DNA from 4 places in the Kocuria sp. KKT182 genome. Region 4 is predicted to be linked to each of the others. Evidence: riboswitches for the same ligand, from Rfam matches in the RefSeq annotation. Region 4 holds a riboswitch; each other region holds the start of a gene.
What was found. Region 4 has a riboswitch for S-adenosylmethionine ahead of ACZ2G1_RS09050 (methylenetetrahydrofolate reductase). Riboswitches for the same ligand answer to the same signal wherever they lie in the genome.
Positions count from the first base shown of each region.

Region 1: linked by a shared signal. The riboswitch ahead of ACZ2G1_RS00485 (MetQ/NlpA family ABC transporter substrate-binding protein) and the one ahead of ACZ2G1_RS09050 (methylenetetrahydrofolate reductase) in region 4 are both predicted to bind S-adenosylmethionine.
Region 2: linked by a shared signal. The riboswitch ahead of ACZ2G1_RS13215 (acyl-CoA dehydrogenase family protein) and the one ahead of ACZ2G1_RS09050 (methylenetetrahydrofolate reductase) in region 4 are both predicted to bind S-adenosylmethionine.
Region 3: linked by a shared signal. The riboswitch ahead of ACZ2G1_RS17155 (hypothetical protein) and the one ahead of ACZ2G1_RS09050 (methylenetetrahydrofolate reductase) in region 4 are both predicted to bind S-adenosylmethionine.

Region 1 covers NZ_CM145757.1:110,691-116,207, forward strand. Annotated here, with positions in the region: gene ACZ2G1_RS00470 (solute symporter family protein) at 1-1,401, shown strand, start outside; gene ACZ2G1_RS00475 (GlsB/YeaQ/YmgE family stress response membrane protein) at 1,625-1,897, shown strand; gene dxr (1-deoxy-D-xylulose-5-phosphate reductoisomerase) at 2,029-3,303, shown strand; SAM riboswitch class IV at 3,348-3,464, shown strand; gene ACZ2G1_RS00485 (MetQ/NlpA family ABC transporter substrate-binding protein) at 3,565-4,458, shown strand; gene ACZ2G1_RS00490 (methionine ABC transporter ATP-binding protein) at 4,455-5,517, shown strand, end outside.
Region 2 covers NZ_CM145757.1:2,810,909-2,816,425, forward strand. Annotated here, with positions in the region: gene ACZ2G1_RS13195 (FAD-dependent oxidoreductase) at 1-492, shown strand, start outside; gene thiS (sulfur carrier protein ThiS) at 489-728, shown strand; gene ACZ2G1_RS13205 (thiazole synthase) at 793-1,614, shown strand; gene moeB (molybdopterin-synthase adenylyltransferase MoeB) at 1,611-2,786, shown strand; SAM riboswitch class I at 2,918-3,012, shown strand; gene ACZ2G1_RS13215 (acyl-CoA dehydrogenase family protein) at 3,126-4,463, shown strand; gene ACZ2G1_RS13220 (MFS transporter) at 4,467-5,517, shown strand, end outside.
Region 3 covers NZ_CM145757.1:3,700,301-3,705,817, reverse strand. Annotated here, with positions in the region: gene ACZ2G1_RS17170 (cell division protein PerM) at 1-1,139, opposite strand, end outside; gene ACZ2G1_RS17165 (glycosyltransferase family 4 protein) at 1,255-2,430, shown strand; gene ACZ2G1_RS17160 (PIN domain-containing protein) at 2,434-2,817, opposite strand; gene ACZ2G1_RS17155 (hypothetical protein) at 2,829-3,056, opposite strand; SAM riboswitch class IV at 3,070-3,195, opposite strand; gene ACZ2G1_RS17150 (hypothetical protein) at 3,613-3,909, shown strand; gene ACZ2G1_RS17145 (hypothetical protein) at 4,012-4,200, opposite strand; gene cspE (transcription antiterminator/RNA stability regulator CspE) at 4,308-4,514, opposite strand; gene ACZ2G1_RS17135 (DMT family transporter) at 4,737-5,060, opposite strand; gene ACZ2G1_RS17130 (DMT family transporter) at 5,060-5,407, opposite strand; gene ACZ2G1_RS17125 (TetR/AcrR family transcriptional regulator) at 5,411-5,517, opposite strand, start outside.
Region 4 covers NZ_CM145757.1:1,951,373-1,956,889, forward strand. Annotated here, with positions in the region: gene ACZ2G1_RS09025 (adenylosuccinate synthase) at 1-689, opposite strand, end outside; gene ACZ2G1_RS09030 (amino acid permease) at 925-2,334, shown strand; gene ACZ2G1_RS09035 (VOC family protein) at 2,417-2,833, opposite strand; gene ACZ2G1_RS09040 (SRPBCC family protein) at 2,836-3,333, opposite strand; gene ACZ2G1_RS09045 (ArsR/SmtB family transcription factor) at 3,337-3,690, opposite strand; SAM riboswitch class I at 3,942-4,048, shown strand; gene ACZ2G1_RS09050 (methylenetetrahydrofolate reductase) at 4,119-5,045, shown strand; gene metE (5-methyltetrahydropteroyltriglutamate--homocysteine S-methyltransferase) at 5,102-5,517, shown strand, end outside.

The sequences.
Region 1 (5,517 bases), 1.8 Mb from region 4:
TCCTTCCTGGGCATCGTGGGCGCGATCGCCCTCCAGGGCTACGACGGGTTCCTCTACTCCATCGGCTTCCTCGTGGCCTGGCTCGTGGCGCTCCTGCTGATCGCCGAGCTGCTGCGCAACACCGGCAAGTTCACGATGGCGGACGTCCTGTCCTTCCGCCTGCGCCAGCGCCCCGTGCGCGTCGCGGCGTCCATCTCCACCCTCGCCGTGTCCGCGTTCTACCTGCTGGCCCAGATGGCCGGGGCGGGCGCCTTGGTGTCGCTGCTGCTGGGCATCAGCTCGCGGGTCGGGCAGTCGCTGGTTATCGTGGTCGTGGGCGTGCTCATGATCGTCTACGTCCTCGTGGGCGGGATGAAGGGCACCACCTACGTGCAGATCATCAAGGCGGTGCTCCTGGTCTCCGGCGTGGCGGTCATGACCGTCTGGATCCTGGCGCTCTACGGCTTCAACTTCTCCTCCCTGCTCGGTGACGCGGTCGCCGTCTCCGGCAACCCGGCCATCCTCGAGCCGGGCCTGAAGTACGGCGTGAGCGAGACCAGCAAGCTGGACTTCATCTCCCTGGGCCTGGCCCTCGTCTTCGGCGCGGCGGGCCTGCCCCACGTGCTCATGCGCTTCTACACGGTGCCCACGGCCAAGGAGGCGCGCACCTCCGTGGTCTGGGCCATCTCGCTGATCGGCCTGTTCTACCTCTTCACCCTCATCCTGGGCTTCGGCGCGGCGGCCCTCATCGGCGCCGAGCGGATCCAGGCGGCACCCGGCGGCGTGAACTCCGCGGCCCCGCTGCTGGCCTTCGAGCTCGGCGGGTCCCTGCTGATGGGCATCATCGCGGCGGTGGCCTTCGCCACGATCCTCGCGGTCGTCGCCGGCCTGGCCATCACGGCCTCGGCCTCGTTCGCCCACGACATCTACACCAGCGTGATCAAGAAGGGGAACTCCGATCCCCGCAAGGAGCTGAAGGTGGCGAAGACCACGGTGGTGGTCATCGGTCTCGTCTCCATCGCGGGCGGCATCGGCGCCCAGGGCCAGAACGTCGCGTTCCTCGTGGCGCTCGCCTTCGCGGTCGCGGCCTCGGCGAACCTGCCGACCATCCTGTACTCCCTGTACTGGCGGCGCTTCACCACCCGGGGGGCGGTCTGGTCCATGTACGGCGGCCTGATCATCTCGGTGGGCCTCATCGTCTTCTCCCCGGTCATGTCCGGCACCGAGACGTCGATGATCCCGACGGCCGACTTCGCGTGGTTCCCGCTGCAGAACCCGGGCATCGTCTCGATCCCGGCCTCCTTCCTGCTCGGCTTCATCGGTTCCATGACGGAGCGCCGTCTCGAGGACCCGATCAAGCAGTCCGAGATGGAGGTGCGCTCCCTCACAGGCATCGGCGCCGAGAAGCCCGTCGCCCACTGACGGATTCCCCGCTCCCACCTGGGAGGATCCACCGGCCCGCCCGAAGCCCCGGCTTCCGGCGGGCCGGTCCGCGTCCGGGAGGAACGCGTCGATTGGCTAACGGGAACAGACAGGCGGCTGACCGTCGGCTAGGGTGAGGCGCAGAAGCAACCTCAGGGTATTCCAGGGATACTCGCCGGTTGCGTACAATAAAAGTCCCTCCCGGGACGGATAAGGAGCCATCATGGGAATCATCAGCTGGATCATCCTCGGCCTCATCGCCGGCGCCCTCGCCAAGCTCATCATGCCGGGCAGCCAGGGTGGCGGCATCATCGTCACGATCGTCCTCGGCATCGTGGGGGCCCTCCTCGGAGGCTTCCTCGGCTCGCTGATCGGCATCGGGGACCTGGAGTCCGCGTTCGACATCGGCACCATCATCACCGCCGTCGTGGGAGCCCTCATCGTGCTCTTCATCTGGGGCGCGGTCTCCGGCCGCAAGGGTCGCGCCACGCGCTGACCCCACCCCCGTCGGTCGCCGAGGCCCCGTCCACCGCTCCCGGTGGACGGGGCCTCGGCCCGTTCCGGGCCGTCCGCAGGCACCCCCTGCGGGCACCGCACCGAGGAGTGGCGCTGGGGGATACTGGGGCCATGACGCCCCCCGCCACCTCGCCCCGCACCCGCCCGACACCCGAGCTGCGCGCCCTGGCCGCCGCCGGCCCCCGCCGGATCAGCGTCCTCGGCTCGACGGGCTCGATCGGCACCCAGGCGCTCGACGTCGTGCGGGCCGCCCGCGAGCTCGAGGGCGCGGACCCGTTCACCGTGGTCGCCCTCGCCGCCGGAGCACGGCACCTCGAGCTCCTCGCCGAGCAGGCCCTCGAGACCCGCGCCGCGCTCGTGGCGACCAGCGGCACCGCCCAGGACGCCGCCCGGCTGGCCGGCCTCATCGCGGACGGGGCCGCGTCCGCCGGGGCCGGGGGATACCGCCCGGACGTCGTGCACGGGCCCGACGCCGCGTCCGCGGCCGCCGCCCACCCCGACGCCGACCTCGTGCTCAACGGGATCACCGGCTCCATCGGCCTCGCCCCCACGCTGGCGGCGCTGCGGGCCGGGCACCGGCTCGCCCTGGCGAACAAGGAGTCCCTGATCGCCGGCGGCGCCCTCGTCAAGGCCGCCGCCGCGGCCACCGGGGACCCGGACGCCCTGATCCCCGTGGACTCCGAGCACTCCGCGCTGGCGCAGGCGCTGCGCGGCGGCACCGCCGGGGAGGTGGACCGGCTCGTGCTGACGGCCTCCGGCGGGCCCTTCCGCGGCCGGTCCCGGGCGGAGCTCGAGACGGTCACGCCCCGGGACGCGCTGCGCCACCCGACGTGGGACATGGGCCTGATGGTGACGACCAACTCGGCGACCATGGTGAACAAGGCCCTCGAGGTGCTCGAGGCCCACCTGCTCTTCGACGTCCCCCTCGAGCGCATCGACGTGGTGGTCCACCCCCAGTCGGTCGTGCACTCCATGGTCCAGTTCGTGGACGGCTCCACCCTCGCCCAGGCCTCGCCCCCGGACATGCGCCTTCCCATCGCCCTCGGCCTGGCCTGGCCGCACCGGGTGCCCGGGGCCGCCCTGCCGTGCGACTGGACGCGCGCCACGGAGTGGACCTTCGAGCCCCTCGACCCGGTGGCGTTCCCCGCCGTCGAGCTCCTCAAGGCGGCGGGGGAGCGGGGCGGGACCTTCCCCGCCGTGTTCAACGCGGCCAACGAGGAGGCGGTGCACGCCTTCCACGACGGCCGGATCCGGTTCCCCGCCATCGTGGACACCGTCGAGGCGGTGCTGGGCGAGCACGACGACGACGGCCCGCTGGAGCTCGAGGCCGTGCTGGCGGCCGAGCGCTGGGCCCGCCGGCGGGCCCGCGAGGTCCTCGCCCGCTGACCGGGCCGGGCCCGGCCCCGCCGCACGTGCTAGTCTGTCAGGCGGATGACGAGTCCCAGCGTGCAGCCCTGGCTTGCTGGGCGGCAACCCTCTCCCGTAGTGGGGTGCCCCAGGTGAACCATCCGGCACCGGCCGACGACGGCCGGCGGCAAGTACGGTCCGACCGCGCACGCGCCCTCCGGCGCGCCCTCGACCGTGGCCGCCGGACCCGTTGGCCCCGGTGGAGACCTCCGACACCCCGGACCCACGGAAAGGCACCACATGCGATCGCAGCGCCTCCCCTTCCTCGCCCTGGCCACGACCCTCGGCCTCGCCCTCACCGCCTGCGGCGGCTCCGCCGGGGAGTCCTCCGGCGAGGGCGTGCTCGCCGACGACAAGGTCACCATCGGCGTGGTGGGCACCGACCCGACCCACGACGCCCTCCAGCGGGTGGCCGAGGAGCAGGGCATCACCGTCGAGTACGTCGACTTCTCCGACTACAACCAGCCGAACCCCGCCACCGAGTCCGGTGACGTGGAGATGACCTGGTTCCAGCACGTCCCGTTCCTCGCCGACTACAACAACGCGGCCGGCGGCTCCATCACCCCGATCGGCTCGACCTCGATCTACCCGCTGGGCCTGTACTCCAACCAGTACGACTCCGTGGAGCAGTTCCAGGAGGGCGACGAGATCGCGGTGCCCAACGACGCCGTGAACCTCTCCCGGGCCCTGCTCGTGCTCGAGGCCGCAGGTCTCGTGGAGCTGAGCAGCGACACCCTCATCCCCACCGAGCTCGACGTCGACACCGAGGCCTCCACGGTGCGGGTCACGCCGGTCTCCGCGGAGCAGACGGTGCTCTCGCTCGACTCGGTGGCCGGCTCGGTCATCAACAACGACTTCCTCTCGCGGGCCGACATCGACCCGCAGTCCGCGCTCGCCCAGGACGACCCCGAGTCCGAGGGCTCCCGCGCCTACGTCAACCTCTTCACCACCACGGAGGAGCTCGCCGACGACGAGACCCTCCGGCAGGTCGCGGACCTCTACCACGAGCAGGCCGTGCTCGACGCCGAGATGGAGGAGACCAAGGACACCGCCGTGCCGCTGCAGCTGGAGCCGGAGGAGCTCCAGGAGCTGACCGCGCGCTACCAGCAGGAGCTGAAGGACCAGGAGCAGTGAGCGCGGCGGTCCCCGCCGGGCCGCCCGCACCCGGGCGCCCGGACGAGGTGCTCGTCTCCTTCCGCAACGTCTCCAAGACCTTCCGCACCGGCTCGGGGCGGGCGGCGCGCGAGGTGCTCGCGGTCGACGACGTCACCCTCGACGTCCGCCGCGGCGAGATCTTCGGCGTGATCGGCTACTCCGGGGCGGGCAAGTCCACCCTCGTGCGCCTGATCAACGGGCTCGAGCCCGTGTCCTCGGGCTCCCTGACCGTGGAGGGCTTCGAGGTGGCCGGCCGGCGCGAGACCGAGCTGGCGCCCGTGCGGCAGGAGATCGGGATGATCTTCCAGCAGTTCAACCTCTTCACCTCCCGCACCGTCGCCGGCAACGTCGAGTACCCGCTCAAGCGGGCCGGCTGGCCGAAGGAGAAGCGCCGGGCACGGGTGGCCGAGCTGCTCGAGTTCGTGGGCCTCGCCGCCCGCGCCGGCAACTACCCGGAGCAGCTCTCCGGCGGGCAGAAGCAGCGCGTGGGCATCGCCCGCGCCCTGGCGACCAGCCCGAAGCTGCTCCTGGCCGACGAGTCGACGAGCGCCCTCGACCCGGAGACCACCCAGGAGGTGCTGCAGGTGCTGCAGCGGGTCAACCGGGAGCTCGGGATCACGATCGTGATCATCACCCACGAGATGGACGTGGTCCGCGCGATCGCCGACCGCGTGGCCGTGATGCAGGACGGGAAGGTCGTGGAGCACGGCTCCACCGTGGACATCTTCGCCCGGCCCCGCACCGAGACCGCCCGCCGCTTCGTCTCCTCCGTCCTGCACTCGGTGCCCGACGCCCGTGAGGTCGAGCGGCTGCGCCGCGCCCACCGGGGGCGCCTGGTGATCGTGGACGTCGGCGACGGCGTGGACATCGGCGGGGTGCTCTCGGACGGCGCCGCCCGCGGGGTCCGCTTCACCATCGCCTACGGCGGGATCAGCGTGCTCCAGGAGCAGTCGTTCGGGTCCCTGACCTTCGAGCTGACCGGTGCGGACGCGGCCGTGCAGGCCGTGGTCGACGAGATGTCCCGCATCACGACCCTGA
Region 2 (5,517 bases), 860 kb from region 4:
CGCGGACTGGTGCACGGGGTGCCCGTCTACCTGGTGCCCCGCGCCGACGGGACCGTGGTGATCGGGGCGACCTCCCGCGAGGACGACCTGACCGGTCCCAGCGCCGGCGGCGTGTTCCGGCTGCTGCGCGACGCCCAGGCGCTCGTGCCCGGCGTCGCCGACCTCGAGCTGGTCGAGGTGCTGGCCCGAGCCCGGCCCGGCACCCCGGACGACATCCCCTACCTCGGCCGGGTCCGCGACCCGGACGGATCGCCGGTGCCGGGGCTCGTGGTCTCCACCGGCTACTTCCGCCACGGCGTCCTGCTCGCCCCGCTGGCCGCCCGGCTCGCCGCGCAGCTGGTGGCCGGCGGGACCGGAGCCGATCCGGCCGCCGACGCCGAGCACCTCGCCGCCACCGACCCGCACCGCTTCGACCGCCCCGTCGAGGCCCGTCGAGGGGATCCCGCGCCGGCCGCCGCCGGGCCCGGGCCCCGGAGCAGGAGCACCCGATGACCGCCATCACCCTCAACGGCCGCCCGCACCGCGTGGCGGCGGAGGCGACCGTCGTCGACCTCGTCGCCGAGACCGTCGGCCGCCCCCTGGGCCCCGACGGCGCCCCGCTGGACGGCGGGCGCCTCGGCGTGGCCGTGGCCGTGGACGCCGCGGTCGTGCCCCGCAGCCGCTGGCGGCGGACCCCCGTGGCGGAGGGCCAGTCCATCGAGATCATCACCGCCGTCCAGGGAGGCTGACGTGACCGCCCCGCACCCCGACCCGCTCGTGCTCGACGGCATCGAGCTGAGCTCCCGGCTGATCATGGGCACCGGCGGCCTGAGCTCGCTGCACACCCTGGAGCAGGCGCTGCTGGCCTCCGGCACCGAGCTGACCACCGTGGCCCTGCGCCGCTACGCCCCCGGCCAGGGCGACTCCCTCTTCGCGCTGCTGGAGCGCAATGACATCCGGATCCTGCCCAACACCGCCGGGTGCTACACCGCCCGGGACGCGCTGCTGACCGCCGAGCTCGGCCGGGAGGCCCTCGAGACCGACTGGGTCAAGCTCGAGGTCATCGCGGACGAGGACACGCTGCTGCCCGACGTCGTGGAGCTCCTCGACGCCACCGAGCAGCTCGTGGCCCGCGGCTTCAAGGTCTTCGCCTACACCTCCGACGACCCGGCCGTCGCACGCCGGCTCGAGGATCTGGGCGCGGCCGCGGTGATGCCCCTGGGCGCTCCCATCGGCACCGGGCTGGGCATCCTCAATCCGCACAACATCGAGCTCATCGCCTCCCGGGCGTCCGTGCCCGTGGTGCTCGACGCCGGGATCGGCACCGCCTCCGAGGCCGCCCTGGCCATGGAGCTGGGCTGCGACGCCGTGCTGCTGGCCAGCGCCGTCACCCGCGCCCAGGACCCGGTGGCGATGGCCACCGCGATGCGCCACGCCGTGCTCGCCGGCCGGCTCGCCGCCGGTGCCGGGCGCATCCCGGCCCGCCGCCACGCCCAGGCGTCCTCGTCGATGGCCGGGCGGATCGACACGGACGCCGCCGGTGCCGGGCGGGCCGACGGGTCGTCCGCCGGCTCCTCAGTCGGCCCGGCGGACGTGCCGCGCGGGGACTGGGCGCCCGTGGGGGAGCGGCCGTGAGCCCGCTGCCCCCGCTCGTGGAGCCCGGCCCCGAACTGACCCGCGAGGAGCTCGAGCGCTACGCCCGGCACCTGACCCTGCCCGGGATCGGGACCCTCGGCCAGCGGCGGCTGCGGAACGCCCGCGTGCTCGTCGTCGGCGCCGGGGGGCTCGGGTCCCCGGCCCTGCAGTACCTCGCCGCGGCGGGGGTCGGGACCCTCGGGATCGTCGACGACGACGTGGTGGCGGTCTCCAACCTGCAGCGCCAGGTGGTGCACACGACCGCCGACGTCGGCCGTCCCAAGGCCGTCTCCGCCGCCGAGGCCGTCACCGCGCTCAACCCGCTGGTGGAGGTCCGCACCCACCCCGTCCGGCTGGACGCGGACAACGCCGTGGACATCATCGGCGGGTACGACCTGGTCCTGGACGGCGCCGACAACTTCGCGACCCGCTACGTGGTCAGCGACGCCGCCGCCCTGACCAGAACACCCTGCGTGTGGGGCTCCATCCTGCGCTTCGAGGGGCAGGTCAGCGTGTTCTGGGCCGGGCACGGGCCCACCTACCGGGACCTCTACCCCGAGGCCCCGCCGGACGGCGAGGTGCCCAGCTGCGCCGAGGGCGGGGTCTTCGGCATGCTCCCCGCCACCGTCGGCGCGGTCATGGTCACCGAGGCCGTCAAGCTCGTCACCGGCACCGGGGAGCCCCTGCTCGGACGGGTGCTGCTGCACGACGCGCTCGCGATGACCTGGCGCGAGATGCGGCTCACCCCGGATCCCGACGCCGCCCCGGTCACCGCGGTGGCCCAGCCCGCCGCGGTCTGCGCGCTGCCCGGCGCGGACGCCTCCGAGACCGTCGGGTCGGCCGAGCTGGCCCGGCTGCTCGAGCGCCGGGAGCGCGGGGAGGCGTCCTTCGCCCTGGTGGACGTGCGCGAGGACTGGGAGCGGGAGCTCGTGGCCATCGACGGCGCCGTGCCCGTCCCGCTGCAGGAGATCCTCGACCGCGGCGCGGACGCCCTGCCCCCGGAGGCCCGTGGCACGGACCTCGTGCTGCACTGCAAGGCCGGGGCCCGCTCCGCGACCGCGCTCGCCGCGCTGCGCTCCTTCTACGCCGGGCGGGAGGAGCGGGTCCGCCACCTCGAGGGCGGGGTGCTCGCCTGGGCGGCACAGGTGGACCCGGACCAGCCGGTCTACTGATCCGGTCTCCTGCGGCACACCGCTACACCACCGCGGAGGACGTGACCTTCTGTGACGCCGTCGTGACATTCCATGACGTGCGCCCGTCATCCGGTTGGTCCCGGACCGGGCGGTCTGATGCCATGGCAAGCGCCCCATTCAGAGCGGCTGAGAGATCTGGCTCGACGACGCCGCAGCAACCCGCCCTCCACCGGGGTCAGGGTGCTAATGCCAGAACCGATGGAGATCCCGGATCTGCAGTCGGTCCGTGACGTCAGCCTCCGGCGCTGCCGCCACCGGGCCCGCCCCCGGCGCGACCGGCCGACCGGCAATCCTCGGTGCGACCGAGAGGACCCCCGCATGACCCCGAGCACGGTCGAGGAGACCACCGCCCATCCCCGCGCCGGCACGGACCTCGCCGCCGGCCTGCCCGGGGACTACGCCGGGCTGCGGGAGCACTTCCGGCCGCTGTTCGCGGAGATCGCCGCCGGCGCCCTGGACCGGGACCTCCGGCGCGCGCTGCCCTACGCGGAGGTCGGCCGGCTGGACCGGGCCGGGTTCGGTGCCCTGCGCGTCCCGGCGGCCCACGGCGGCCCCGGGGTCAGCCTCGAGGACTTCACCCGGCTGCTGGTCGACCTGGCCGAGGCCGACTCCAACATCGCCCACCTCTACCGCTCCCACCACGGCTTCGTGGAGTCCCTGCGCTTCCTGCCCCGGGAGCTCCAGGAGGTCTGGTACCCGCGGGTGCTGGCCGGAGCCACCGTCGGCAACGCCTCCACGGAGAAGGGCGGCAACGCGCTGGGCACCCTGAACACCGTGCTGAGCCGGACCGCCGAGGGCTGGGAGCTCACCGGCCGGAAGTTCTACGCCACCGGCTCCGTCTTCTGCGACTACACCCGCGTCTCGGCCGCCCTGGACGGCCGCGACGGGCGGCGCTTCGCCGTCGTCGCCACGGACGCCGAGGGCGTGACGCTCGAGGACGACTGGGACGGCTTCGGGCAGAAGCTCACCGGCACCGGCACCGCGGTCTTCGAGCGGGTGCGCGTCCCGGAGGACGCCGTGCTGGACCGCACCGCCGGCAGCGCGGAGGCCGTCCACGAGGCCGCCTTCTTCCAGCTCGTGCTGCTGGCCGTGCTGGCCGGCATCGCCCGGGCGGCCCGGCGGGACGCGGTGGAGACCATCGCCGGACGCCGGCGGACCTTCAACACCGGGCTCGGCCTGCCGTTCCGCGACGACCCGCTGATCCAGGAGGCCACCGGGCGGATCTCCGCCAAGGCCTTCGCCGCCGAGGCCACCGTCCTGCACGCCGCCCGCGCCCTGGACGCCGGGATCGCCGCCGCCGCAGCGGCCGGCGCCGACCGGCCGGACTTCACCGGGGCCCTCCCGGCGGCGCTGCACGAGTCCGAGATCGCCGTGGAGCACGCCCAGGTCACCGTGCCGGAGCTGGCGCTCGGCGCGGCCCAGGACCTGTTCCTCACCGTGGGCGCCTCCGCCACGTCCACGGCCAAGGGCCTGGACCGGCACTGGCGCAACGCCCAGACCGTGGCCACCCACAACCCGATCGCCTTCCGCGCCCGAGCCCTCGGCGACTACCTCATCAACGGCACCCTGCCGGAGGGCCTGAACGCCATCGGCGACGCGAGGACCGGCGCCACGACCGATGTCACGGCCGACGCCGACCGAACCCCAGGAGCCTGACGCATGAGCACCACGACCACGGCCGCCCCGGGCCGCAGCAGCATCGTCCACGGCAAGAAGCGCGTCCTGGCCTCGGCCTTCGCCGGGACCACCATCGAGTGGTACGACTTCTACCTCTACGGCACCGCCGCCGCACTCGTCTTCAACGTCCAGTTCTTCCCCATGGCCACCGAGCTCGGCGGCATCGTGGCGTCCTTCGCCACGCTCGCGGTCGGGGTGATCGCCCGACCCTTGGGCGGGATCATCGCCGGGCACCTGGGGGACCGGATCGGCCGCAAGGCCCTGCTGGTGGCCTCGCTGCTGCTCATGGGCGTGGCCTCCACCCTGATCGGCCTGCTGCCCACCTATGAGGTGATCGGCTGGTGGGCCGTCGTCGGCCTCGTGGTCCTGCGCATCCTCCAGGGCCTGTCCGCCGGTGCCGAGTGGGGCGGCTCCGCGCTGCTGAGCGTGGAGCACTCACCGGCCCGCCACCGCGGGTTCTTCGGGTCCTTCACCCAGATCGGCTCCTCCGCCGGCATGCTGCTGGCCACCGGCGCGTTCTTCATCGTGCAGAACGTCATGAGCGAGGAGCAGTTCGCCGCCTACGGCTGGCGCATCCCCTTCCTGCTCTCGGCCCTGCTCGTGGCGGTGGGCCTGTGGATCCGCCTCGGGGTGGCCGACGCCCCGGAGTTCCTGGAGCACCGGGCCTCGGGGAACGTGGCCAAGGCCCCCCTGCGGGAGCTGCTGGTCCACCACCGCCGCCCGGTGCTGGTGACGATCGGCCTGCGCCTGGCCCAGAACGCCGTCTACTACCTGGTGACGGTCTACATGCTGACCTACCTGCGGGACGTGCGCGGGGACAGCGCCGCGGGCGTGACCGCGGTGATGATCGCCTCGGCCATCGGCCTGTTCTCCACCCCGTTCTGGGCCTGGCTGTCCGACCGGGTGGGCCGGAAGGTCGTCTCGGTGACCGCCTACGCGGCGATCGGCGTCTTCGGCTGGGTGCTGTTCGCCTTCCTCGAGGCCGGCCCGCTCGCCCTGCTGCCGCTCGTGGTCATCCTCGGCATCAACCTCG
Region 3 (5,517 bases), 1.7 Mb from region 4:
ATCACCAGCACGCCGGCGACGGCGCCCACGAAGACCCCGGTCAGCAGCGTCGAGAGCGGGTACGTGATCCAGCGCGCGGGCAGCCGCAGCGCCATCCAGTCGTCCAGGTGGTTCTCCCCCTCGCGCAGGAACCACCAGCCGGCGAGGACGCCGGCCAGGACCGGCAGCACGACCACCACGAGCGCCCAGGCCGGGAGCTCGGCGGGCGGCAGCGCGGCGAGCGCCGGGAGCAGCGGCACGGGCCCGGCCTCGGTGCCCAGCGGAGAGGCGTGCGTGCCGGAGCCGAGCTCGAAGCCCGCGCCCGTGGCCCAGGCCAGGGCGTAGACCGCGAGGTTGGGCAGGTAGCCGAGCTGGAGTCCCGTCAGCGCGGTGTCCCCCGGCACGCCGGTGCCCAGCCGCTGGTAGACGCCCACCACGTCGTTCCAGTTCCAGAACAGGGCGGCGGCCAGCAGGGCGGCCCCGGCCCCGACCCCGGCCACGGCCGCGACGAAGCCGGCGCGCAGCACCGCCCACACGTAGGACCCGGCCCAGCGGGAGTACTGGCTCGTGCGCTCGACCCACGCGGCGGCGTTGACGCCGATCAGTCCCGGCAGCGACCGGGAGGCCCGGTACGCGCCCACGAAGCCGCCCAGGGCCACGGGGACGAGCGGGAAGACGGCGGCCGCGGCCGGGCTCGCCGAGACCTCCCCTCCGCTGAAGAGCAGCGCGGCGGCGGCGCCGAACGCGGAGTAGGCGGCCAGTCCGCTGAGGTACGGCTGCCAGAACTGGCCCTCCCAGCAGGCGCGGGCCAGCCGTCTCCCGGCGTGCCAGGAGAGGGCGAACGGCACCAGGGTGAGCCCGAGCGGGACGAGGTTGAGCGTCCCGGTGGTCGCGGGCAGCCCTGCGCCCGGGTCCAGGGCCACCTGGAGCGGGGTGAGGTGGGCGAGCAGCCACACGTGACCGGAGAGCACGAACCCGCCGGTCAGGCCGAGGGTGTCGAAGCCGTCGGCGAGCCACACCATGAGGACGGTCAGCAGGACCAGCAGGTAGGACACCACGGCCACGGAGCCGAGTTCCAGCACGCCCTGCAGCCACAGCGGCATGGGCACACCCCGGCGGTCCGGGCGTGCAGCGGGGGAGGACAGGCCTTGGGAGTTCATCACCGACCATCCTCCCACGCCCGGGCGGCACCCCGGCCGAGGCTTCACGGCGCCTTCACCGGCGGGCCACGCCCCGCTCGCCGTCCGGTCGCCCGGCCCCGGCAGGCTCGGGAGCATGAGAGTCGCCGTGGTCGCCGAGCAGTTCCTCCCCCACCTCAACGGAGTCACCCACTCGGTGCTGCGGGTCGTCGAGCAGCTGGTCGCCGGCGGGCACGACGTCGTGGTCGTGGCGCCCTCCTACGAACCCGCGCCGCTCGGGCGCCCGGCGGAGCAGGTCGTCGAGGACCTCGACGGGGTGCCGGTGCACCGGCTGCCAGCCGTTCCGCTCACCGGCTACCCCGCCGTGCGGGTGGCCGGCGGGACCGTGGCCCGGGTGCGGCGGCAGCTGGAGCGCTTCCGGCCTGACGTGGTCCACGTGGCCTCCCCGTTCGTGCTGGGCCGCCGGGCGATCCTGGCGGCCCAGCAGCTCGGGGTGCCGTGCGTGGCGGTCTACCAGACCGACGTGCCCGGCTACGCGGCCAAGTACGGGGCCCCGTTCCTCGAGCAGCTCCTGTGGGGGCACGTGCGCTCCATGCACAACCTCGCCACGCTCACGCTCGCGCCGTCCACCGCGGCGGTCCGGCAGCTCACCGAGCACGGCGTCCAGGACGTGCACCTGTGGCGGCGCGGGGTGGACACCACCCGCTTCTCCCCCCGGCACCGGGACGAGCGGTGGCGGGAGGAGGTCGGCGGCGGCCGGCGGATCGTCGGCTACGTGGGCCGGATCGCCCCGGAGAAGCAGGTCGAGGACCTCTCCGCGGTCGCGGACCTGCCCGGCACCCGCCTGGTGGTCGTGGGCTCGGGCCCGGAGGAGGACGCCCTGCGCCGCCGGCTCCCGCAGGCCCACTTCACCGGGCGCCGCAGCGGTGCCGACCTGGCGCGCATCATGGCGTCCTTCGACGTGTTCGTCCACCCCGGCGAGTTCGAGACGTTCTGCCAGACGATCCAGGAGGCCATGGCCTCGGGGGTGCCGGTGGTCGCGACCGGCCGGGGCGGTCCCCTCGACCTCGTGGACCGGTCCCGCACCGGCTGGCTCTATCCCCCGGGCGATCTCGGGGCGCTGCGCGGGTACGTGGCGGATCTCCTGGGCGACGAGGCGAAGCGGGCCGCGTTCGGCGTCGCGGCGCACGCGGCGGTCCAGGGCCGGACGTGGGACGTGCTGGTCGGGCAGCTGCTCGAGCACTACGAGCGCGCCGTGGCGCTCTCGGCGCAGGGGCAGGGGCGCAGCCGCCGGCACCGCCGGGCCGTCTGAGGGCTACCGGCGGGCGGGGGACGCATCCAGTACGGGCGCCCCGGTGCCGGCGTACCGCCCCGGCTCCGCGGTCAGCACGGTCAGCCCGTGGACCAGGGCCGTGGCCGCGGTGAGCCCGGCGAGCGGGTCGGCCGCCCCCGTCGCGGCCAGTGCTCCCCACGCCCGGGCCACGGCGGCGTCCGCGGGGAGGACCCGGCCCGGGAAGCGCAGCTCGAGCTGCTCCGCCCACAGCGTCTCGTCGGGCCGCTCGGCGAGCAGCTCCCCGAGCACCGTGGCGGGCAGGAACAGCCGCCGGTGTCCGTGCCGGCGCAGGACCTCGGCCAGCTCGGGGCAGCGCTCCGGGGTGCGCACCCCCAGCAGCACGGAACGGTCCAGGAGGAGGTCCACGGCGGCGGGCCTCAGGCCGCGGCGGCGAGCTCCCCGCGGGCCGGAGCCAGCAGGAAGTCCACGAACTCGGTGCGGACCTGCACCACGCGGGCGTAGTCCTCGACGCTCATGGCGGAGACGCTGATCGCCGGGACGCTCGGCGCGGGGTCGCGGCGGGTCCCGTCCCCGGTGGCCGGGACGGCGTGGGAGGGCTGGGGGAACGCGCCCGTGCGGGCGGCGGAGTGGCGGGGGTCGGACATGACCGGGATCCTTCGTGCGCTCTTGCTCGCACCGGGTACCGCTGCTGCGGCGATGCGAGCCGCTTCGTCATCCGAACCACCCGTGAACATGGGGTTGGTGCCCGGTCAAGTCGGAGCTTGCCGACCGGGTCTCTTGAAGCTCTCCCCATTGAACCACATCGGCCGAACAGTGTCCGCGTGCGGCGACCTGGCCGGATCCGGTGCCCCCTCCTGTGCACAGGCCTTCCCCGGGGTGTCACCGCCCGGACATCTCGACGACACATCGTTGCGCTGGAATGGGTCCCGTAGGACCGGGGACGGCGCAGGCGACGGCCCCGCGCATTACGTTTCAGTGACACAACTCACGACTCGCTTGTCGAGGTGTCGGTGCCGCGGGGTAGCCTGAACCTGCTTCTCGAGATGCGGCGTCCACGCCCTCGGCCGGAGATCGACGATCCCCGGCGGAACCGTGGAGGGGCTCCGACCCGCTGCGCGCCAACCCGATGTTCCCGGGTGGATCGGATGACGAAGCGGCGGGCAACGCCATCGGATGCCTGCAAGAACGTCAGGAGAAAACATGACCATGTCCGAAGAAAGAACAGCCATCACCACCGACCAGCGCGAGGAGTGGATCGACGTGACCGTCACCGCCCTCCCCGATCTCCACCTCGTCCGTCTCACGTCGACCGACGGGGACGTGCAGGAGTACCTGAGCCCCGAGGCCGACGACCTGGCCGCCGCGGCGGAGCACACGGAGGGTACGGCGCAATGGTGCGCCAAGTACCGCCAGCTCCTCGTTCCCGGAGCCCTCGCGGCGACCGGACGGCACCCGTTCTTCAAGCTCCACCCCTCGTCCCTCCCGCTGTCGGCATAGCCGGCGGACAGGAGCGCACGGAGGCCGCAGCCCGTCGGGCTGCGGCCTCCGTCGTGCGGGAGGACGGTGACGTCCGGAGCGCCGGTGGGACCCGCGGGGTGCTCACTCGAGGCCGTAGTCCCCCGCCGAGCCCCAGCCGCCGCCGGCCTCGTCGGCGGAGCCGTCGAATCCCCACTCGGAGGCCTCGACCTCGAACGGCACGGAGACGTCCAGCTCGGCGTCGGAGACCCGGTTCACCACGAAGGGGTCCTCCGGCTCCTCCGCGGCGGGGAGCGGATCGGGAACGGTCACGGCGCTTCCTCCCGGTGCTGCTCGGCGGGTACGACGACAGAACCGCCGCCGGGCGCAGCCCGACGACGGTTCTGGAGGATCAACGGGCCGGAGCCCGCGGAAGATCCTTAGGAGATGACGTTGATGTTCGCAGCCTGGGGGCCCTTGGGGCCGTCCTGGGTCTCGAACTCGACGCGGTCGTTCTCGTTCAGCGAGCGGAAGCCGTTCGAGTTGATCGCGGAGAAGTGGGCGAAGACGTCCTTGGAGCCGTCCTCGGGGGTGATGAAGCCGAAGCCCTTGTCAGCGTTGAACCACTTGACGATACCGGTAGTCATGGGAGACCTGATCCTTCATGAGATGAACGTTTCCCGACGTTCGAGAAACAAAACAGTTGTGATGCATGGAAAACGTCTTCTCAGAAAAACTGCTGCACCCGAGTGGGCCGAACTGCTTGAAAGACAAAAACGAACCTCAACAACTCCAGACTACTCTACACGAGATCCGGCGCCGCACCACCCGGGACGGGGCGCCGGACCCGGCCCGGCACCGGGGACCGCTCAGACCGGCGGGGCGCCGAGCTCGATGAGGAGCACTCCGCCGGCGATGAGGGCCACCCCGGCCGCCGTCACCCAGGTGAACGGCTCGCGGAACAGGACCCGGCCGGCCAGTGCCGTCAGCGCCACGCCGGAGGCCGACCAGATGCCGTAGGCGACGCCCAGCGCCATGCCCTCGGCCAGGACGAGGCTCAGGCAGGTGAACGCCACCAGGTAGCCGACGGCCACGGCGGCGTACCAGCGGCGGCGGCCCCGGGCGGCCATCCGCAGGGACAGGGTTCCAGCGACCTCGGTGAGGATCGAGACACTGAGGAAGAGCCAGGCCATCAGGCCGCCTCCTCGGTCTCGGGGGCGGGGCGGCGGGAGCCGAGCTCCACGCAGAGCACGCCGGCCACGACCAGCACGATCCCGGCCAGCACGGCCGGGCTCAGCCGCTCACCGTAGACCACGGCCGCCGCCAGAGCGGTGAGCATCACCCCGAGGGCGGCCCACACGCCGTAGGCGACCCCCACCGGCATGCCGCGGCGCAGCACGGCCGCCAGGAGGGTGAACGCGGCGAGGTAGCCGGCGACGACGAGCGCGTACCAGGCGGGCTCGTCCAGAGCCGCCTTCAGCGACAGTGTGGCCGCCACCTCGGCGAGCACGGCGGCGAGCAGCAGCAGCCGGCGCAGCACGGCTCAGCCCTCCAGGAGCTCGTCGGCGACCGCCCTGACCCGGGCCCGTTCCTGCGGGTCGGGGGCGAAGACGCCCGCGGCGTCGGCGAACCACACGCCGTCGGCGAGCA
Region 4 (5,517 bases):
TCGACGTCGAGGAAGGTCGCCTGGCCGCCCTCCATGAGCACCACCTTGTCCTCGTCGAGGGCCTGGTTGAGCAGGTAGGTCGAGTCCACGATCATCGGGGCGAGCCGGTCGGCGTAGCCCAGGAAGTACTGCACGACCTCCTCGACGTCGATGTCCCGGCGGTTGTAGAGCTTCACGAGCAGCTCGTTCTTCTGCCGCAGCGCGCCCTCGATCTTCTGCCGCAGGATCGACTCGTCCAGGACGTCCTGGACGCGGATGCCGAGCCGGCCGACCTTGTCCATGTAGGCGGGCCCGATGCCGCGGCCCGTGGTGCCGATCGCCCGCTTGCCGAGGAAGCGCTCCGAGACCTGGTCCATCGTCTGGTGGTACGGGGCCACGAGGTGGGCGTTCGCGGAGACGCGCAGCCGGGAGGTGTCCGCCCCGCGCGCCTCGAGGCCGTCGATCTCCTCGAAGAGGGCCTGGGGATTGACGACGACGCCGTTGCCGATCACGGGGACGGCGTTGGGGCTCAGGATGCCCGCCGGCAGGAGCTTGAGCTCGAACTTGTCGCCGCCCACCACCACGGTGTGCCCCGCGTTGTTGCCGCCGTTGGGCTTGACCACGTAGTCCACGCGGCCTCCCAGCAGGTCGGTGGCCTTGCCCTTGCCCTCGTCGCCCCACTGGGCGCCGACGATCACGATTGCTGGCATTGAACGACTCTCCTGCCTGGATGGAACGGGACTTCTCCCGCGGGCCCCGGCGGAGGCGCGCACCGGCCGGGCACGACAACGCCCCTGCGTCGGCCCGCTCCCACCCGCGCGACCGGGACGGCGCGACGCCGACAGGAGGAGACCCAGGGGCTCGTACCGTGCAAGTCTAGCGGGCCGTGACCCGGGACCGGCATCCGCCGCCCCGTCCGGCGGCCACCGCGGTCCGATACCCTCGATGCTCATGAGTTCCCCTTCCACGTGGACCCCGGGCGGGTCCCCGTCCTCCGCGCCCGCGGCCGCCCCGGGCACCCACCTCAAGGCCCGGCACCTCGTGATGATGGCCCTGGGCAGCGCGATCGGCACCGGCCTGTTCATCGGCACGGGCGCCGCGATCCGCACCGCCGGGCCGGCGGTGCTGCTGTCCTTCCTGGTGGCGTGCGTGCTGCTCGTGCTCGTGATGCGGGCGCTGGGCGAGATGGCCGCCGCGGATCCGTCCCCCGGCGCGTTCTCCACCTACGCCGAGAAGGCCATGGGCCGCACCGTGGGACGCACCCTCGGCTGGCTGTGGTGGGCGCAGATCGTGGTGGTGGTCGCGGCGGAGGCCACGGCCGCGGCCCAGCTGCTCGCGGAGCTGTGGCCGGTGGCCGAGCAGTGGGTGCTGGCGCTGCTGTTCATGGTGGTGTTCACGGCGATCAACCTGGTGCGGGTGCGCACGCTCGGGGAGACCGAGTTCTGGTTCGCGCTGATGAAGGTGCTCGCGGTGCTGGCCTTCCTCGCGGTCGGGATCGCCGTGCTCCTGGGCCTGACCGAGGAGCCCTCCCCGGGGCTCGCGAACCTCACCGCCCACGGCGGCTTCCTGCCCCACGGCCCGACCGGGGTGGCCGCCGCGCTGCTCGTGGTGGTCTTCGCGTTCGGCGGCACGGAGCTCGTGACCATCGCCGCCGCGGAGACCGAGGACCCGCAGCGCAACGTGGCCCGCGCCGTGCGCACCATCCTGGTCCGGATCCTCGTCTTCTACGTGGGCGCCGTGACCGTCATGGTCCTGGTGCTGCCGTGGAACGACGAGCAGCTCTCGGTCAGCCCGTTCGTGGCCGTGCTGGAGACCGCCGGGGTGCCCGGCGCGGACGTGCTGATGGCCGTGGTCATCATCCTGGCGCTGCTCTCGGCCCTCAACGCGAACATCTACGGCGCGTCCCGGATGCTCTGGTCGCTGGCCCGCCGCGGCTCGGCGCCGCGGGCCTTCGCCGACGTCTCCGACCGCGGGGTCCCCCGGAGCGCGGTGGTCGTCTCCGTGCTCTTCGGCTTCGCCGCCGTGGTGCTGAACTACCTGTGGCCCGAGACCGTGCTGCTGTGGATGCTCAACACCGTGGGCGCGACCTGCCTGGTCGTCTGGGGGCTCGCCCTGGTCTCGCAGATCGTCCTGCGCCGCCGCGCGGACCGGGACGGCACCGAGCTGCCCCTGCGGATGTGGGCCTTCCCGTGGCTGTCGTACCTGGCGCTGGCGCTCCTCGCCGGGATCGTCCTGCTCGGGCTGCTCGACGGCGCCGTGCGGGGCCAGCTCCTGCTCACGGCCGGGCTGGTGGCGCTCATCGCCCTGGCCTCGAAGGTGCTCGGCCGCCGGGCCGAGCACGCCCCGCAGGACTGATCCGGCGGAGCCGCGGCTCCGCCGGGGCCACGGGCACAGGACATGCCGCGGTGCGCGGCCGTCGCCGGCGCCGGTGACGGTGTCAGAGGCGGTGCTCCGGCGGGATCAGCGGGCGCTCGGCGCGGACCCGCAGCTCCTGGACCGCCCACGAGTTGCCGTCGGGGTCGCTGAAGCCGAAGACGGTGCCGCCGTCCCGCTCGTCGAGCACCGTGATCCCGCTCACCTCCACGCCCCGGGACAGCAGCTCCTCGCGGGCCGCCCGGGCGTCCGCGACCACCAGCTGGAGCCCGCGCAGGGATCCGGGGGCCATCTCCCGGTGGGCGGGGAGGTTGCCCACCACGATCGAGCAGCCGGACCCGGGCGGGGTCAGCTGGGCGATGTCCATCTGCTCGGTGGTGGTGTGGTGGTCGAGGTGGAAGCCGACCTGGTCCCGGTAGAACTCCACGGCCCGGTCGACGTCGCGCACCGGCACCAGCACCACCTCGAGCGTCCAGTCCACGGTCAGACCCCGCCCTGCGCGGTCCGCCCGCCCAGCAGCTCCTCGAGCCGCTCGTAGCCCTCGGCCACGCCCTTCTCCATGCCGGATCCGACCATCCCGTCGCGGGCCTCCTGGGACGCGTGGACGGTGTGCCCGCGCAGCCGGCACCGGCCGTCGCCCAGGTCCTCGAAATGCAGGTACTCCAGGTCCACGGCGTCGGGCCAGTCCTCGTACTCGAAGGTCTGGACCACGAGCTCGTTCTCGCGCACCGTGTGGAAGACGCCGCGGAAGGCGTACTCCTCGGTGCTGTCCTCGCCGCGCTGGACGAACCGGTAGGCGCCGCCGGGGCGGAACTCGAAGCCGTCGATCCGGGTCCGCAGCCCGCGCGGCCCGATCCACTGCCGGAACAGCTCGGGGTCGGCGTGGGCGCGGAAGACGTCGGCCACGGGGTGGTCGAACTCGCGCTCGAAGTCGATGAAGGGCAGGCCGTCGGGGACGGTCAGGTGCAGTGCGTGTCCCATGGTTCAGTCCTGGGTGTGCTGGCCGCGGTCCGCGGCTCGGGTGTCGAGCACGGCGTCGAGGCGGCGGAACTGCTCCTCCCGGACCAGCCGGTACCGGTCGATCCACGCGGTGAGCGCCTCGAGCCGTGCGGGGTCCAGGTGGACGGGCCGGCGCTGGGCGTCACGGGTGCGCGTGACGAGCTGCGCCTGCTCGAGGACCTGGATGTGCTTCGAGACCGCCTGGAGGGAGATCGCGAAGGGTTCCGCCAGTTCGGTGACCGTGGCCGGTCCGCGGCTGAGCCGGGCGACGATGCGGCGGCGGACCGGGTCGGCCAGGGCCAGGAAGGCCCTGTCGAGCTCGTCGTCGCCGGGATCCACGGTGTTCGTCAACTGATTCCTTGATCAACCTGTTGGTTGTCAAAGACTAGGCCGCCCGCCCCGGCCCGGCAAGACCCGAGACCGGATCGTGACGGCCCCGGACCTGCGCTCCTCATGGGCCTCGCCGCCGGTGCGTCGTCGCGCGTCCGTGTTGCGTCCTGTGACGCCGCGGTCGTCACAGTCGGCGCACCGGCGTCTTCTGGGCGCCCGCACTTGGCAGCGCGGCGGGGCAGCCGCTGGAATGGGTCCTGCATCTATCCAGAGCGGCCGAGAGACCTGGCTCGTCGACGCCGCAGCAACCATCCGCGCCCCCGCCACGGGGTGCGCGGAACGGTGCTCCCGCCAGGACCGATGGAGCTGTCGCAGCCTCCCGGGTCCACTCCGGGACGGCTGCTGCCCTCCCTCGGGGTGACCCTTGGAGGAAGAACGTGACACCACGCCCGACCGCCCGGCCGGCGCCGCCGTCCCTGTCCTACGAGCTCTATCCGCCGCGCAGCGCGGCGAGCGCCGACACGCTGCTGCGGACCATCGAGGAGCTCGAGCCCACCCGTCCCGACCACGTCTCGGTGACGTACAGCGGGGACGAGCAGCGCCGGGACAGCTCGCTCGCCCTGCTCGACCACCTCCTGGCGCGCACGAGCCTGCGGCCCCTGGCCCACCTGACGTGCGTCGGCAGCACCCGGGCCGAGCTGGAGCAGACCGTGGCCGCACTGGTCCGCCGCGGCGTCCGGGGCGTCCTGGCCCTGCGCGGCGACCTCGACCCGGGGGCCGAGCCGGGCGAGCTGCGGCACGCCGGCGAGCTCGTGGAGCTCGTGCGCGAGGTCGAGCAGCGCCACACCGCGGCCCTGGCGGCCGGCCGGCTCGCCGTGGGCGTGGCCGCCTACCCGACCCGGCACCCGGAGTCGCCGTCCTTCCGGCACGACGTCGAGGTGCTGCTGGCCAAGCAGCGCTCCGGGGCGGACTTCGCGATCACGCAGGTCTACTTCCGCCCGCAGCGCTACGAGCGCCTGGTCGCGGCGGCGCGGGCGGCCGGGGTGACGATCCCGATCGTCCCGGGGATCATGCCGGTCACCGACCCGCGGCGGCTCCGGACGCTGTGCCGGCTGGCGGGCCTGGCGCCCCACCCGGGCCTGGCCGCCGCGCTGGAGGACGCGCCCGGTCCTGCCGAGCGGCACCGCGCCGGCGTGGCCTTCGCGGCGCGGCTGGCCCGCGCCGCCCTGGACGCCGGCGCCCCCGGGCTGCACCTCTACACCTTCAACGAGCACGGGGCCGCGCTCGACCTGCTGGAGCACGTGGACCTCCCGCGCGTCCCGCACGTGCCCGTCGCGCTCGAGGACCTTCTGCTCCCCGCCTGAGCACGCGCCCACCCACCGTTCCGCACGACCCCTCGACACCCCTTCAGGAGACCACCATGACCACTGTCCCGTTCCCCGCCGCCACCATCACCGGCTACCCCCGGATCGGCCGCCGCCGCGAGCTGAAGAAGGCCCTGGAGGCCTACTGGGCCGGGCGCTCGACCCGCGAGGAGCTCGAGTCTGCGGCCGCCGACCTGCAGCTGGCGACCCACCGCCGGCTCGTGGAGCTGGGCCTCGGCGCCCGGGACTCGTCCCTGCCCGCGGCGTTCCCCCTCTACGACCAGGTCCTGGACACCACCGTGGCCCTCGGGGCGGTGCCGGCCCGCTTCGCCGATCTCGCCGACGCCGAGGGCCGGCTCGGCCTCGACGCGAGCTTCGTGCTGGCCCGCGGCGACGCCGGGCGCGCTCCCCTCGAGCTGACCAAGTGGTTCGACACCAACTACCACTACCTCGTGCCCGAGATCGGCCCGGA